4 regions of the Streptomyces sp. NPDC102437 genome follow, and region 2 is predicted to be linked to each of the others. Evidence: riboswitches for the same ligand, from Rfam matches in the RefSeq annotation. Region 2 holds a riboswitch; each other region holds the start of a gene.

Region 1 (3,197 bases), on a different contig from region 2:
AACTCGCCCGGCGGCTCGTTCGGGGCCATGTCCGCGATCTACGACACGATGCAGTACCTCGATTGCGAGGTGGAGACCTACTGTCTCGGCCAGGCCGGTTCCTGCGCCTCCGCGCTGCTCGCCGCGGGCGCTCCCGGCCGGCGGTACGCACTGCCCGGCGCGCGGGTCATCGTGCGGCAGCCCGAGCTCGCCGAGCCGGTGCGGGGCCGGCCGTCCGACCTGGAGATCGAGGCGGGGGAACTGGAGCGGGTCCGCGCGATGCTCACCGCTCTGTTGGTCCGTCACACGGGCCGCACCGAGGGGCAGATCACCGCCGACACCGAACGCGACCTCATCCTCGACGCGGCGGGCGCAATGGCGTACGGGCTGGTGGACCACGTCCTGGAGAACCGGAATTCCTCGCTCCCGCCGCACGGCGCGAGGTGAACGCCCAATGCGGCCACCGGAGTTCCCGCCCCTTCCCGCACTGACCCGCGCCGAGGGGGAGTTCATCGACCACTACCTCGAAGTCCTCGACCAGGTAGGCCGGATCAACCCGGTCCGAGGCAGCGACACCTACGGCGCACTGCGCGCCGCACAGGCACTCGTGGCGCGGTCACGGGCGCTGCGGGACGCCCTCGCGTTGATGCACGAGCGCGGCGAGGCACACATCCACGCCGCCACACTCGCTCGGGCGCTGCGCGTGCTGGACGGGGAACGGCGGGCCGGACGCGTCACCGTACCCCCTGCGCCGGGCAGTTGACCGAATCCCGCGCCTGCCTGTCGCCGGCGGGGCCCGCCCAACTCCCCCTGCCTCGCCGTCCGGCGGCCCTTCACCCAACTCCCGTACTCGACACGCCCGACGGCCTCACCGAAAATCCTCGCTCGTTCGGCGTAGGAAGTCCCCCTCCCGAGGGACCACTCAACTTGCGTTTCACGCGTGGACAGTGAGCGGAATCCAGCCTTCCGTGCCTGGTACGAACCCCTTCCGGATCACCGACGGAGCGTCAAAGTTCATCGGGGCCACTCGAACGGATCAGTCGTGAGGAGCCTCACATATCCCCGTTTCGGCTCGGAAATCCGGCAGCCGGTGAGTCAAGATCCCTGGGACGACAAGCCCCCGCCACCACGGCGGGGCGGTCCGGGCGGACGCCGAGTCCTGCCGCCGTCCGGATGCCTGGTCGACAGAAGTGGATCGGCAGGAGTGGAGGACCCGAGCACAACGGGTCGACCTGAACACCGGTCGACCCTCGGGGTGAAGCCGCCGAACGCGGCCGGGCAACTTCGCCAGCCCGAACCCGACAGGTCATCCTTCACAGGCGGCTGACGAAGGGTTGCGCATGAGTGCGCAGGTTCATGTCCCGTCTCTGCTCGTCCGGGCCGGTACGGCCTCGGTTCTCACACTCGCCGCCGTCGGCGGCACCATGTTCGCCCCCGGCGCCGCGACGCAAGCCCAGGCGGCGACGCTGCCGATGAAGGCGCTCAAGATCGCGGCATCGAAGAGGGGGGCGCCCTACGGTTGGGGGGCCACCGGACCCAACCGCTTCGACTGCTCGGGGCTGACGCTCTACTCGTTCAAGAAGGCGGGCAAGAAGCTCCCCCGCACAGCCCAGCAGCAGTACAACCGGACGCGGCACATCTCGGCCTCGCACCGCAAACGCGGCGATCTGGTCTTCTTCCACTACGGCCGCAGCGTCTACCACGTGGGGATCTACGCCGGTAAGGGAAAGATCTGGCACTCGCCGAGGACCGGCTCCGTGGTGCGGTTGGAGAAGATCTGGACCAAGAGCGTCTACTACGGCCGGGTCCGCTGAGGAAGGGCCCGTCCGGCGGGCCGGGGCCGCCGGCCGCTCCCGCGCTCAGTGCGGCAGCGGGCCGGTCACCAGCACCAGCCCCAGCGCGGTGAGCGCCGCGCCGCTGCCGCCCTCGATGGCGCGCGCGGTACGCGGCCGGCGCAGCCACCGCCCCAGCCGGTCCACGAGCAGCGCCACGGCCGGGAACCAGACCAGCGCCATCGCGACGACGATCGCCGCAAGCAGCAGGGTCCTGGGCAGCGGCGGCTGGCCGTCGGGGACGAACTGCGGCAGCAGGCTCAGGAAGAGCACCGGCGCCTTGGGATTGAGCGCATTGGTCAGGAAGCCCTGCCGCAGCGCCCGCACGCGTCCCCGGTCCGCGGGCCGGTCCTCGGGACCGTCCCCGCCCGGGGCGCGGCGCCGGGCCGCGCGCAGGGCGCTGATGCCGAGGTACAGGACGTAGACCCCGCCGAGCAGCTGGACGGTACGCAACAGGGCGGGCACCGCCACGAGCACCGCGGCGAGCCCGGCGACAGCCAGGGCGGTGTGCACCAGCAGGCCGCCGGCCACGCCCAGCGCGCTGGCCACCCCCGCGCTCCGGGAGGCGAGCGCGTTGCGTACGACGACGGTGAAGTCCGCGCCCGGCAGCGCGACCATTCCTGCGGCGACCCCGACGAAGGCGATGAGTTGTGCGTCCATGGGTCCACCCTGACCCGACTGAGCCATTAGCGTGTACTTGCAATCTTCTGGGTCTGCCAAAAGGAACGCTTAATGTATGACCCGACACGGCTGGCGGCGCTGGTGGCGGTCGCGGAGGCCGGATCGATCACCCGGGCCGCCGCACGCCTGGGCTACACCGCGCCGGCCCTTTCCCAGCAGCTCGCCAAGCTGGAGCGGGAGGCGGGCGCCTCGCTGCTGGTACGTCACCACCGAGGCGCCCGGCTCACGGCCGCGGGCGAACTGCTGGCCGGACGCGCCCGGCGCGTCCTCGACGAGATGGACCAGGCCCGCCATGAGCTGGCCCGCCTCTCCGGACTGTCCGGCGGACGCCTGCGGGTCGGCACGTTCACCACGGCGGGCATCCATCTGCTGCCGCCGGTGCTGAGCGCCTTCCGGCGTGCCCACCCGGATGTGGAGCTGGCGGTCACCGAGTACGAACCGCCCCAGGGGGTGGCGGCGGTGGCCGCCGGCGAGGTCGATCTGGCGCTGACCCATGTGTACGAGCCGGCCGCCGCGACGCCCTGGCCCGCCGGGGTCTTCGCCGAACCACTGCTGGTCGAGGAGCTGGTGCTGATCACGGCGGTCGGCCAGATGCTGTCCGAGGGCAGTGGGAGACTGCCGGTGACCGAACTGGCGGGCCGGCCGCTGATCAGCAGCGCGCCCACGCATCCGCCGCGACGCGGGGTGGAGCAGGCCCTGGCCGAG
Region 2 (3,197 bases):
AGCGGGCCGCGGCGATGGGCGTCGAACTGTTCGTCGTGGACGACGCGTGGTTCGGGCAGCGGACCAGCGACCGGGCCGGGCTCGGCGACTGGACGCCGAATCCGGACCGCTTCCCCGGCGGGCTGAAGCCGCTGGCCGACGAAGTGCACGGGCTCGGCATGCAGTTCGGTATCTGGGTCGAGCCGGAAATGGTCAATGCCGACAGTGATCTCTATCGCGCGCATCCCGACTGGGTGCAGCACTTCCCCGGGCGGGCGCGGACGGAGTACCGCAACCAGCTGGTGCTCAATCTGGCCCGCCCCGATGTGCAGGAATATCTCTGGGAACAGCTGGACACGCTGCTCACCGAAACTCCCGTCGACTATGTGAAATGGGATTTCAACCGCTGCTTCACCGACGCGGGCTGGCCGGGCGAGGAGTACCCGCAGAAGCTCTGGATCGAGCATGTGGACGCCCTTTACGGGCTGATCGACCGGCTCAGGGCCGCGCATCCCACGGTCGCGTTCGAGTCCTGCTCCGGCGGCGGGGGCCGGATCGATCTGGGGATCCTGTCCCGTACGGACCAGGTGTGGACCTCCGACAACACCGACCCGCTCGACCGTCTCGCCATCCAGGAGGGCTTCGGGCACCTCCACCCGGCCCGGGTGATGGCCGCCTGGGTCACCGACAGCCCGAACGACCAGCTCAACGGCAGGGTCAGCTCGCTGCGCTTCCGTTTCGTGAGTGCGATGGCCGGTGTGCTCGGAGTTGGTGGGGACCTCACCGAGTGGACCGAGGCGGAGCTGGCTGAGGCGCGGACCTGGGTGGACCTCTACAAGGAGATCCGGCCGGTCGTGCAGCAGGGTGAGCTGTACCGGCTGCGTGCGCCGCGCGGCTCGCTGAGCGCGGTCCAGTACATCCACGGGGACGACGTCGTGATCCTGATGTGGCTGGAGGCGCAGCGGTACGGGGAACGGCCCCCGGTTCTGCGGCTGCGCGGACTCGACTCCACGGCGACGTACACCTGTCTGGACACGGGGGCCGTGCACCATGGTTCGACACTGCTGCACCAGGGGCTGCACACCGGACTCCGGGGGGATCTCGACGCTCGGGTGCTGAGGCTCCGACAGGGGTGATCGGCAATGTATGTCCGTAATGGGGGTATTTGCCCGAACATAGCCCCCTTATAAGGGACATGGGGGGTGCCTCGTGAGCGGGATCATATCCGTGACGGTGCGTGGCGACGGGGGAGTCGGGTAATCCGTGCGCCGCGCGGAAAGCCAAGATCCTTAATCCACGGAGTGTGACCGGAATTCCGTGCCGAATTCCCCGGCGCGGATTCCGGTGTGGAACCCGTGGCTTGTTCTCGTCGTCCCGACTCGCTTACGGTCACCGTCAATCCGGTCGGACCGCCTAATCCTGCCGCCGTCCGGAATTCACATCCACTCATCGTGTGGCAGGAGCGGGGGAACCAGGTAAGCCGCCGACCGGAGAAATTCGGCCGGCTCGGGGTGAAGCCGCGCTCAGCGCGGCCGGGCATCTCCAGCCCGAACCCGACAGCTCACCTCGCAGGCGCCGGAGAGGAAACACGCCATGCCCATATCGGGTAAGCACCGTCGTCCGAAGATCAGCACCATCGCCCGTGGCGTCGCCGCGGTGAGCGCCGGCGGCGCGGTCGTCGCACTGCCGCTGCTCGGTGCCACCGGTGCCCAGGCCGCCCCGGCCGCCGCGCCGCAGTCGGCCGCCGCCACGCATGCCGCCCCGGCCGCGCAGAAGCAGGCCGCCACCACGACGTACTCCGTCGTCTCCGGCGACTACCTGTCGAAGATTGCCGCCGAGCACCAGATCAAGGGCGGCTGGCAGAAGCTGTACCAGGACAACCGCAAGGTCGTCGGCGAGGACCCCAGCCTGATCTTCCCGGGCATGAAGCTGACCCTCGGTGTCAAGGCCTCCGGCAGCGCCGCGCCCACCGGCGCCGGCACCGGCTCGGCCCTCCCGTCGAAGGCGCCCTCGGTGGTCGTCGAGAAGTCCGCCCCGGCCAAGTCCTCCGCCGCCCCGGAGTCCAAGGCCCCGGCCTCCGCCCCGGCCGCCACCCAGAGCACCGGCTCCGGTTACGTCCACCCGGTCCCTGGCAACCACACCACCAACTACCGCGCCTCCGGCTCCAACTGGTCCAGCGGCAGCCACACCGGCATCGACTTCCCCGTCGGCACCGGCACCAGCGTCAAGTCCATCACCTCCGGCACCGTCGTCGCCGCGGGCTGGGGCGGCGCGTACGGCAACCAGGTCGTCGTCAAGCACGCTGACGGCCACTACTCGCAGTACGGTCACCTGTCCTCCATCTCCGTCTCGGCGGGCCAGGCCGTGAGCACCGGCCAGCAGCTCGGCCTCTCCGGTGCCACCGGCAACGTCACCGGCCCGCACCTGCACTTCGAGGTCCGCACGGGACCGGCGTACGGCTCGGACATCGACCCGATCGCCTTCCTGGCCTCGCACGGCATCTACGTCTGAGCCGAACGGCCGGGCAGCTGAGCGACAAAGCATGACCTGAGCGACACAGAAGGGCGGTGCGCGGCGGCGCACCGCCCCTTCTGCTTATTCCCCCTTTACCAAAAACTGACCGGGTGGTCTATCTCACCACCCGTCAACCCTTTATTACGGTCGCGTAGGTCACATTCGGCGGTGCAGGATAAGCGTTTGTGGCAGACGATTCGAGAAAAAACCAACGTGGTGTCAACAACCGACAGGGCGTCATCGGGTCGTACGCGGCGATTGGCGACAGCTTCACCGAGGGAGTCGGTGACCCCGGCCCGGACGGGACCTTCGTCGGCTGGGCGGACCGGTTTGCGGTACTTCTCGCGGACCAGCTCCCGGATCCCGATACGACGGGCACGGAAGGCTCCGCGCCCGAAAATTTCAGATACGCCAATCTCGCCGTACGCGGACGCCTCCTCGACCAGATCGTCGAGGAGCAGGTGCCGCGCGCCAAGGAGCTCGCACCCGACCTGGTGAGCTTCTGTGCGGGCGGCAACGACATCATCCGGCCGGGCACCGACCCCGACGACGTGGCCGAGCGCTTCGAGCGCGCGGTCGCCGAGCTGACCGGGGCGGTCGGCACGGTCATGGTCACCACCGGCTTCGACACCCGTGGCGTTCCCGTGCTGCGCCATCTGCGCGGCAAGATCGCCACCTACACCGCCCATGTGCGGGCCATCGCC
Region 3 (3,197 bases), on a different contig from region 2:
ATCGGCGCGATCATGAACTCCTGGATGTCCACGTTGGAGTCGGCGTGCGAACCGCCGTTGAGGATGTTCATCATCGGAACGGGCAGCAGGTGCGCGTTCGGGCCGCCGAGGTAGCGGAAGAGCGGCAGGTCCGAGGCCTCGGACGCGGCGTGGGCGACGGCCAGCGAGACGCCGAGGATGGCGTTGGCGCCGAGCGAGCCCTTGTTCTCGGTGGCGTCCAGGTCGAACATCGCCTGGTCGATCAGCCGCTGCTCGGTGGCGTCGTAGCCGACGAGCTCCGGGCCGATCTGCTCGATCACGGCGAGGACGGCCTTCTCGACGCCCTTGCCCTGGTAGCGGTTGGGGTCACCGTCGCGAAGCTCAATGGCCTCGAACGCACCGGTGGAGGCGCCGGACGGAACGGCAGCACGGCCCGTGCTGCCGTCGTCGAGGCCGACCTCTACCTCGACCGTGGGGTTTCCGCGGGAGTCGAGGATTTCCCGGGCTACGACGACGTCGATGGACGGCACGAGGCATCTCCTTCTGGGATATGACGCTGGTTGTGCAGGGTCGCTTTGGCCTTGCGACAAGAGCCTAACCGGCCCGGCCCGATCAGTCGGCCGACCGCCCGACCCCTGGGACGAAAAAGGACCCGGGGGAACACATTGCCGGACAAACGGTCAGATTTTTACCGATCAGTAACTACAACAGTTGAACGGTCCGCCGCTCCCCGGAGCACGAACGGCAGCACCCCGGCCGGGCGCATACGGGGGAATGCGCGCCGGGCCGGGGTGGCACTCGGGGAGGAGCGAGCCGCGACTACTTCGTCAGGTGCAGCTGCTGACCCGGGTAGATCAGGTCGGCGTCCTTGACGATGTCCTTGTTCAGCTCGAACAGCTTCTGCCAGCCGCCCTTGACCTCGTGGTCGGCGGCGATCTTGCTCAGCGAGTCGCCGGAGACGACCTTGTACTCGCCGTCGCCCTTCTTGACCTTCTCGCCGGTCGGCGTGGTGACGGTCTTCTTCGACTCGGCCTGCGGGGCGGTGGTGCGGTCCGAGCGGGAGGCGGCGGGGGCCTCGGTGCGCTCGGCCGGCTTCGGCTGGACCTGCTGCTTCGGGGCGGCCGGGGCGCTCTGCTGCTCGGAGGCGCCGGAGCTCGCGGTCGAGTTGGAGGAGGAGTTCGAGGACGAGCCGGTGTTGACGCCCGGGTCGACGCCGTCGTTTGTCAGGTTGCCGGCGCCGGCGCAGCCCCAGGCACCGGGGCCCTGCATGTCGAGGAGCTTCTCGGCGGTGGCGATCTGCTGGGCCTTGGTGGCCAGGTCGGCGCGGGGGGCGTACTGCGTACCGCCGGCGGCGGCCCAGCTGGACTGCGAGAACTGCAGACCGCCGTAGTAGCCGTTACCGGTGTTGATGGACCAGTTGCCACCGGACTCGCACTGGGCGACGGCGTCCCAGGTGGCGACGGAGGCGGCGGAGGCGGCGGTCGCGCCCATCAGGGGCACGGCGACTGCGGCACCGGCAACACCGGCGAGCGTGGCGATGCGGACAGCCTTGGACGGGCGGCGGTGCTTGCCCTTGCTGGAAAGCAGCATGGAACTTCTCCTCACCGACGCCTACGAGGTGAGCTGTCGGGTTCGGGCCAAGTGAGTTGCCCGGTCGCACGTCCTAGCACGCGACTTCACCCCAAGCCGGTCCTGATGCGTCTTTCGACGATCGGGTCGGCGCTTACCTGGGTCCCCCGCTCCTGCCTACGGCGCTTTACGCGTCTGTTCCCTTCGACCGACGGCAGGATTCGGCGTGACGGTCGACGGGGCCCGCGGTGCGAGCGGTTCAGACCGTAAACATACGCAACCCTCACATTCAAAGATGGACACATCGGACAATCGTCCCTTACTCGCATCTGAAGAACTGTCGTTTCCGCAGGTGGGACGCGATGCGAAGGGCTCCCCGAACGCGACACGCCAGTTGACGCAAAGAGACCCATGTCTCACTTACGCATAAGTGGACATAGGTCCCTGAACTAGCCCAGTTTTTGGGGCGCTTTTAGTCGATTATCAGACTTCCCTCACTTGGCCTTCACGTCGAGATCGAGGCTCTGGCCAGGGAGGATGAGGTCCGGGTCGGCGCCGACGGCAGCCTTGTTGGCCTCGTAGAGCGCGGGCCAGCCGCCGGGAACCTTCTGTGCGTCAGCAATCGACCAGAGGTTGTCGCCGGCGTGGACGGTGTACGTGCCGTCGGCGGCCGGTGCGGCCGTGTCGCGCGCGTCCTTGCCGCCGCGCGAGGCGTGACGGCCCGACTCGCGGCCGTCGGCGTCCGCGCTCCGCCCCTTCTCGGCAGCCGGCGCGCCGCGGTGCTTGCCGCCCGTGCCGCTGGACACGTCGGGCGAGGCGGGCGATCCGGGGGACGGGGCGGTCGAGGCCGAGGGCTTCGGGGACGACGAGCTCTTCCCCGACGGCTTGCCGGACCCCTCCGAGCCGTCCGCGCCGTCCACGGCGTCCGTACTGTCCGAGGCGCTGCCGGACGGCGTGGCGTCGCCCGACGGGTCCGCCGACGCGTCGTCAGCCGGCTTCTCGCTCCCGGCCGGGTCGTCGGCAGGCACCGAGCCCGGGTCCACCCCCGGCAGCGTCCCGCCCACGGCCAGGCCGGAGATGACCGCGCAGCTGGGCCAGGCCCGCGGGCCCCGGTCGCCCAGCACCTTCTCGGCCACCTCTATCTGCTGCGCCCGGCTGGCGAGGTCGGCGCGCTCCGCGTACGCCTCACCGCCGTACGCCTTCCAGGTCTCCTGCGAGAACTGGAGGCCGCCGTAGTAGCCGTTTCCGAAGTCGGCACTCCACGCGCCGCCGCTCTCGCACTCGGCCACCCGGTCCCAGGTCGTGGCGTCGGCCGCGTGGGCACCGGACGCGCCGAGCAGCGGGATGGCGATGGCCGATCCGGTCACGCCCGCGGCGACGACGATGGCGGGTGCCTGACGGGGGCGACGGTGTTTGCCGTTCGCGGAGCCCATGGGGTTGCCTTCCGGGTAGCTGACGTGTGGCTGATGAGTCGAACGGTGAACCTAGTCGGGTTCGAACGGGAGTCACAAGTCGATGCAGCGCAGATCACGTGAAAGTCACAGAGTTGACGGTGTGTCACTTTTCACGTGGGCGGACCCGGGGGTGAACTCCACGGGAAGCGTGCGCAGTCCGCGCATGATGAGTCCGCCACGCCACCGCAAATCGGC
Region 4 (3,197 bases), on a different contig from region 2:
CCTCCCGTACCGGGACGCGTGAGACCCCGTAACGGCGGGCCAGCAGCTCCTCCCTGAGACGGCTGCCGCGTTCGAAGACACCGGAGACGATGTCGTCACGGATTGCCGTGCATACCGAATGCGCCGGAATGCGCATGTCCGAACCTCCGCCTCAATCCCCCGCGAAACGCGGCCGGCCGACGCCTGATACGCGACTCTATTGCAATGCGGCCGCATTTCCGATGCCGGGCAGAAATTCATGAATATATTTTGGCCACGGGGTGGCCGGGCGGGCAGTCGTCCCCCGCGGCCGGGCGGCGGGAATGCCGAAGGCCCCGGCATGCTGCCGGGGCCTTCGGACGAGGTGGTGCGTGGGCGTCGGTCAGACGTTGACGCCGTGGGCGCGCAGGTACGCGACCGGGTCCATGTCGGAGCCGTACGACGGGGTCGTCCGGGCCTCGAAGTGGAGGTGCGGCCCGGTGGAGTTGCCGGTCGAGCCGGACAGGCCGATCTGCTGGCCCGCGCGGACGCTCTGGCCGATGGAGACGCCGATCGAGGAGAGGTGGCCGTACTGCGTGTACGTGCCGTCCGTCATCCGGAGCACGATGTTGTTGCCGTACGCGCCGCCCCAGCCGGCCTCGACGACGGTGCCGGCGCCGACGGCGACGACGGAGCTGCCGGAGGCGGCGTGGAAGTCGATGCCGGAGTGGCTGCCGGAGGACCAGAGCGAGCCGCTGGACTTGTAGCCGGTGGTGACGTACGAGCCGGCGACCGGAAGCCGGAAGGCGCCCAGGCGGGTGCGCTCGGCGGACCGGGCGGCGCGTGCCTTCTCGGCGCGGGCCTCGGCGGCGCGCTTAGCTTCGGCCTTGGCGTTGGCCTTCGCCTCGGCCTTCTTCTTGGCCTCGGCCTTGCGGTGGGCCTCGGCCTTCGCCTTCGCCGCGGCGTCGGCCTGGTGCTGCTGGGCGTCGGCCTGGGCGTCGATCCGGTCGGCGAGGGTCTTGTCGATGGCGATGACCTGGCTGAGGCCTGTCTCGCTCACGGAGGGGGCGTCGGAGTCCGCTGCGAAGGCGGGAGCGGCCAGGCCGCCGATGACGCCGGTGGTGGCCAGAGCCGCGACGCCGACGACCTTCGCGCTGCGGCGCGTCAGTCGGCTCGGGGCACGGTGCTTCCCGGTGGCACGGGTGAACGCCATGGAGTGGCTGGTCCTTTCCTTCCTTCTCGCCTACCGGGTTAGCTGACGGGTTCGGAGCAGGAAGGTCTCCTACGGACGCACCGGCCCGTCCGGGCTCAGGCATCCGATTCACCCCAGGGACTTCATGGGTCCCCGGCTCCCCAGGCTCACGCCTGGCGGGGACTCGGCGATGACTGTCCGGTACGTCGCGGATGCGGCATACGAGTGACGGACAGTCGAGCCGACGCTAAGCGGGGTCACTTTCATTCACCAAACGGACAGGCCGTTTTGTAGCGCATCCCACAGGGCAGACAGGCAACCTCCCCCCAGAACGGACAAAAAGGAAGAACCTGGCGAGATCACACTCGCAAGGGTCTTCCTTCTGTCCCGGTATCTGCCGGTACAGCGAGAGTGGCGACGGGCAGGACGGGGCTGATGACCGGCCCCGCCCGGCGCCCGCCGGGCCACTCGTCAGCCGGTGACCACCGACACCTCTCCGATGCCCAGCGCCCGGACGGGCTCCTCGATCCGTGCCGCGTCGCCGACGAGGATCGTGACCAGCCGGTCACCCGGGAAAGCGTTGACGACCGCCGCGGTCGCCTCGACCGTGCCGGTCTCCGCGAGCCGGGCGTACAGATGTGCCTGGTAGTCGTCGGGGAGGTGCTGCTCGACCTGGTCGGCGAGGGTTCCCGCGACTGAGGCCGCCGTCTCGAACTTCAGGGGCGCCACACCCACGAGGTTCTGCACGGCCGTCTCGCGCTCCTCGTCGGTCAGCCCCTCCGCCGCCAGGGTCCGCAGCACGGTCCACAGGTCCTTGAGCGCCGGTTCGGTGGACTCCGTGTCCACCGAGCCGCTGATGGCGAGCATCGCGGCGCCGGTCGCCCCCGAGGCGGTGTCCGGGGCCGATGACCGCAGCACCTGGGCGAAGGCCCGTACGCCGTACGTGTAGCCCTTCTCCTCGCGCAGCACCCGGTCGAGACGGGAGGTGAGGGTGCCGCCCAGGCAGTACGTGCCGAGCACCTGGGCCGGCCACACGCTGTCGTGCCGGTCGGCGCCGATCCGGCCGATCAGCAGCTGCGTCTGCACCGCGCCCGGACGGTCGACGATCACCACCCGGCCGGTGTCGTCGGCGGTGATCGGCGGAGCGGGACGCGGGGCCGCGGTGTCGCCCGACCAGTCGCCGAGGGTGTCGGCGAGCAGCGCGTCCAGGTCGATGCCGGTGAGGTCACCGACGACCACGGCGGTCGCCGTGGACGGCCGGACGTGGGCGTCGAAGAAGGCGCGCACAGCGGCCGGGTCGATCCGCTCCACCGTCTCCTCGGTGCCCTGGCGCGGGCGCGACATGCGCGCCTCGGCCGGGAAGAGCTCCTTGGACAGTTGCTTGGCGGCGCGCCGGGCCGGGTTGGCCTGCTCGTGCGGGATCTCGTCGAGCCGGTTGCGCACCAGCCGCTCGATCTCGCTCTCGGCGAAGGCGGGCGCCCGCAGCGCCTCGGCGACCAGCGCTAGGGCCTTGGCCAGCCGGGAGGCCGGGACCTCCAGGGAGACCCGGACACCGGGGTGGTCGGCGTGCGCGTCGAGCGTGGCACCGCAGCGCTCCAGCTCGGCGGCGAACTCCTCGGCGCTGTGCTTGTCGGTGCCCTCGTTCAGTGCCCGCGACATGATCGTGGCCACGCCGTCGAGGCCCTCGGGCTCGGCGTCCAGCGGGGCGTCGAGGAAGATCTCGACCGCCACGACCTGCTGGCCGGGGCGGTGGCAGCGCAGCACCGTGAGGCCGTTGGGCAGGGCGCCGCGCTCGGGCGCCGGGAAGGCCCAGGGGCGGGCGGGGCCGGGGGCCGGCTGCGGGTGGTACTGCATCGAAACTCCAGTCGCGGCAGCGTCGGTCACTGGTCCGCCCCCTCGTGCGCGTCGGTGTCGTCGGCGTCGGTCGCCTCGGTCTCATTGGGCTCCGCGGCGTCCGCGGGCTCGGCCGGTTCGACCGGCTCGTAGACCAGCACCGCACGGTTGTCGGGGCGCAGCTGGGCCTTGGCGGCCGCCTGGACCTCCTCCA

The links. A riboswitch is a leader RNA that binds a small molecule or an ion and turns the genes downstream of it on or off. The one in region 2 is predicted to bind cyclic di-AMP.
Region 1: another riboswitch for cyclic di-AMP. It lies ahead of ACIRJP_RS16985 (C40 family peptidase); the one in region 2 lies ahead of ACIRJP_RS39515 (peptidoglycan DD-metalloendopeptidase family protein).
Region 3: another riboswitch for cyclic di-AMP. It lies ahead of ACIRJP_RS18090 (transglycosylase family protein); the one in region 2 lies ahead of ACIRJP_RS39515 (peptidoglycan DD-metalloendopeptidase family protein).
Region 4: another riboswitch for cyclic di-AMP. It lies ahead of ACIRJP_RS11555 (M23 family metallopeptidase); the one in region 2 lies ahead of ACIRJP_RS39515 (peptidoglycan DD-metalloendopeptidase family protein).

The regions. Positions count from the first base shown of each region.
Region 1 is NZ_JBIWKI010000011.1:247,366-250,562, forward strand. Features, by position in the region: gene ACIRJP_RS16975 (ATP-dependent Clp protease proteolytic subunit) at 1-426, shown strand, start outside; gene ACIRJP_RS16980 (hypothetical protein) at 434-742, shown strand; cyclic di-AMP (ydaO/yuaA leader) riboswitch at 1,144-1,316, shown strand; gene ACIRJP_RS16985 (C40 family peptidase) at 1,320-1,793, shown strand; gene ACIRJP_RS16990 (LysE family translocator) at 1,839-2,471, opposite strand; gene ACIRJP_RS16995 (LysR family transcriptional regulator) at 2,544-3,197, shown strand, end outside.
Region 2 is NZ_JBIWKI010000072.1:6,404-9,600, forward strand. Features, by position in the region: gene ACIRJP_RS39510 (alpha-galactosidase) at 1-1,115, shown strand, start outside; cyclic di-AMP (ydaO/yuaA leader) riboswitch at 1,413-1,569, shown strand; gene ACIRJP_RS39515 (peptidoglycan DD-metalloendopeptidase family protein) at 1,573-2,490, shown strand; gene ACIRJP_RS39520 (SGNH/GDSL hydrolase family protein) at 2,679-3,197, shown strand, end outside.
Region 3 is NZ_JBIWKI010000012.1:230,037-233,233, reverse strand. Features, by position in the region: gene eno (phosphopyruvate hydratase) at 1-509, opposite strand, end outside; gene ACIRJP_RS18090 (transglycosylase family protein) at 799-1,569, opposite strand; cyclic di-AMP (ydaO/yuaA leader) riboswitch at 1,573-1,743, opposite strand; gene ACIRJP_RS18085 (transglycosylase family protein) at 2,043-2,981, opposite strand; gene ACIRJP_RS18080 (cytochrome P450) at 3,087-3,197, opposite strand, start outside.
Region 4 is NZ_JBIWKI010000007.1:111,688-114,884, reverse strand. Features, by position in the region: gene ACIRJP_RS11560 (GntR family transcriptional regulator) at 1-136, opposite strand, end outside; gene ACIRJP_RS11555 (M23 family metallopeptidase) at 362-1,171, opposite strand; cyclic di-AMP (ydaO/yuaA leader) riboswitch at 1,184-1,350, opposite strand; gene ACIRJP_RS11550 (M16 family metallopeptidase) at 1,622-3,004, opposite strand; gene ACIRJP_RS11545 (M16 family metallopeptidase) at 3,031-3,197, opposite strand, start outside.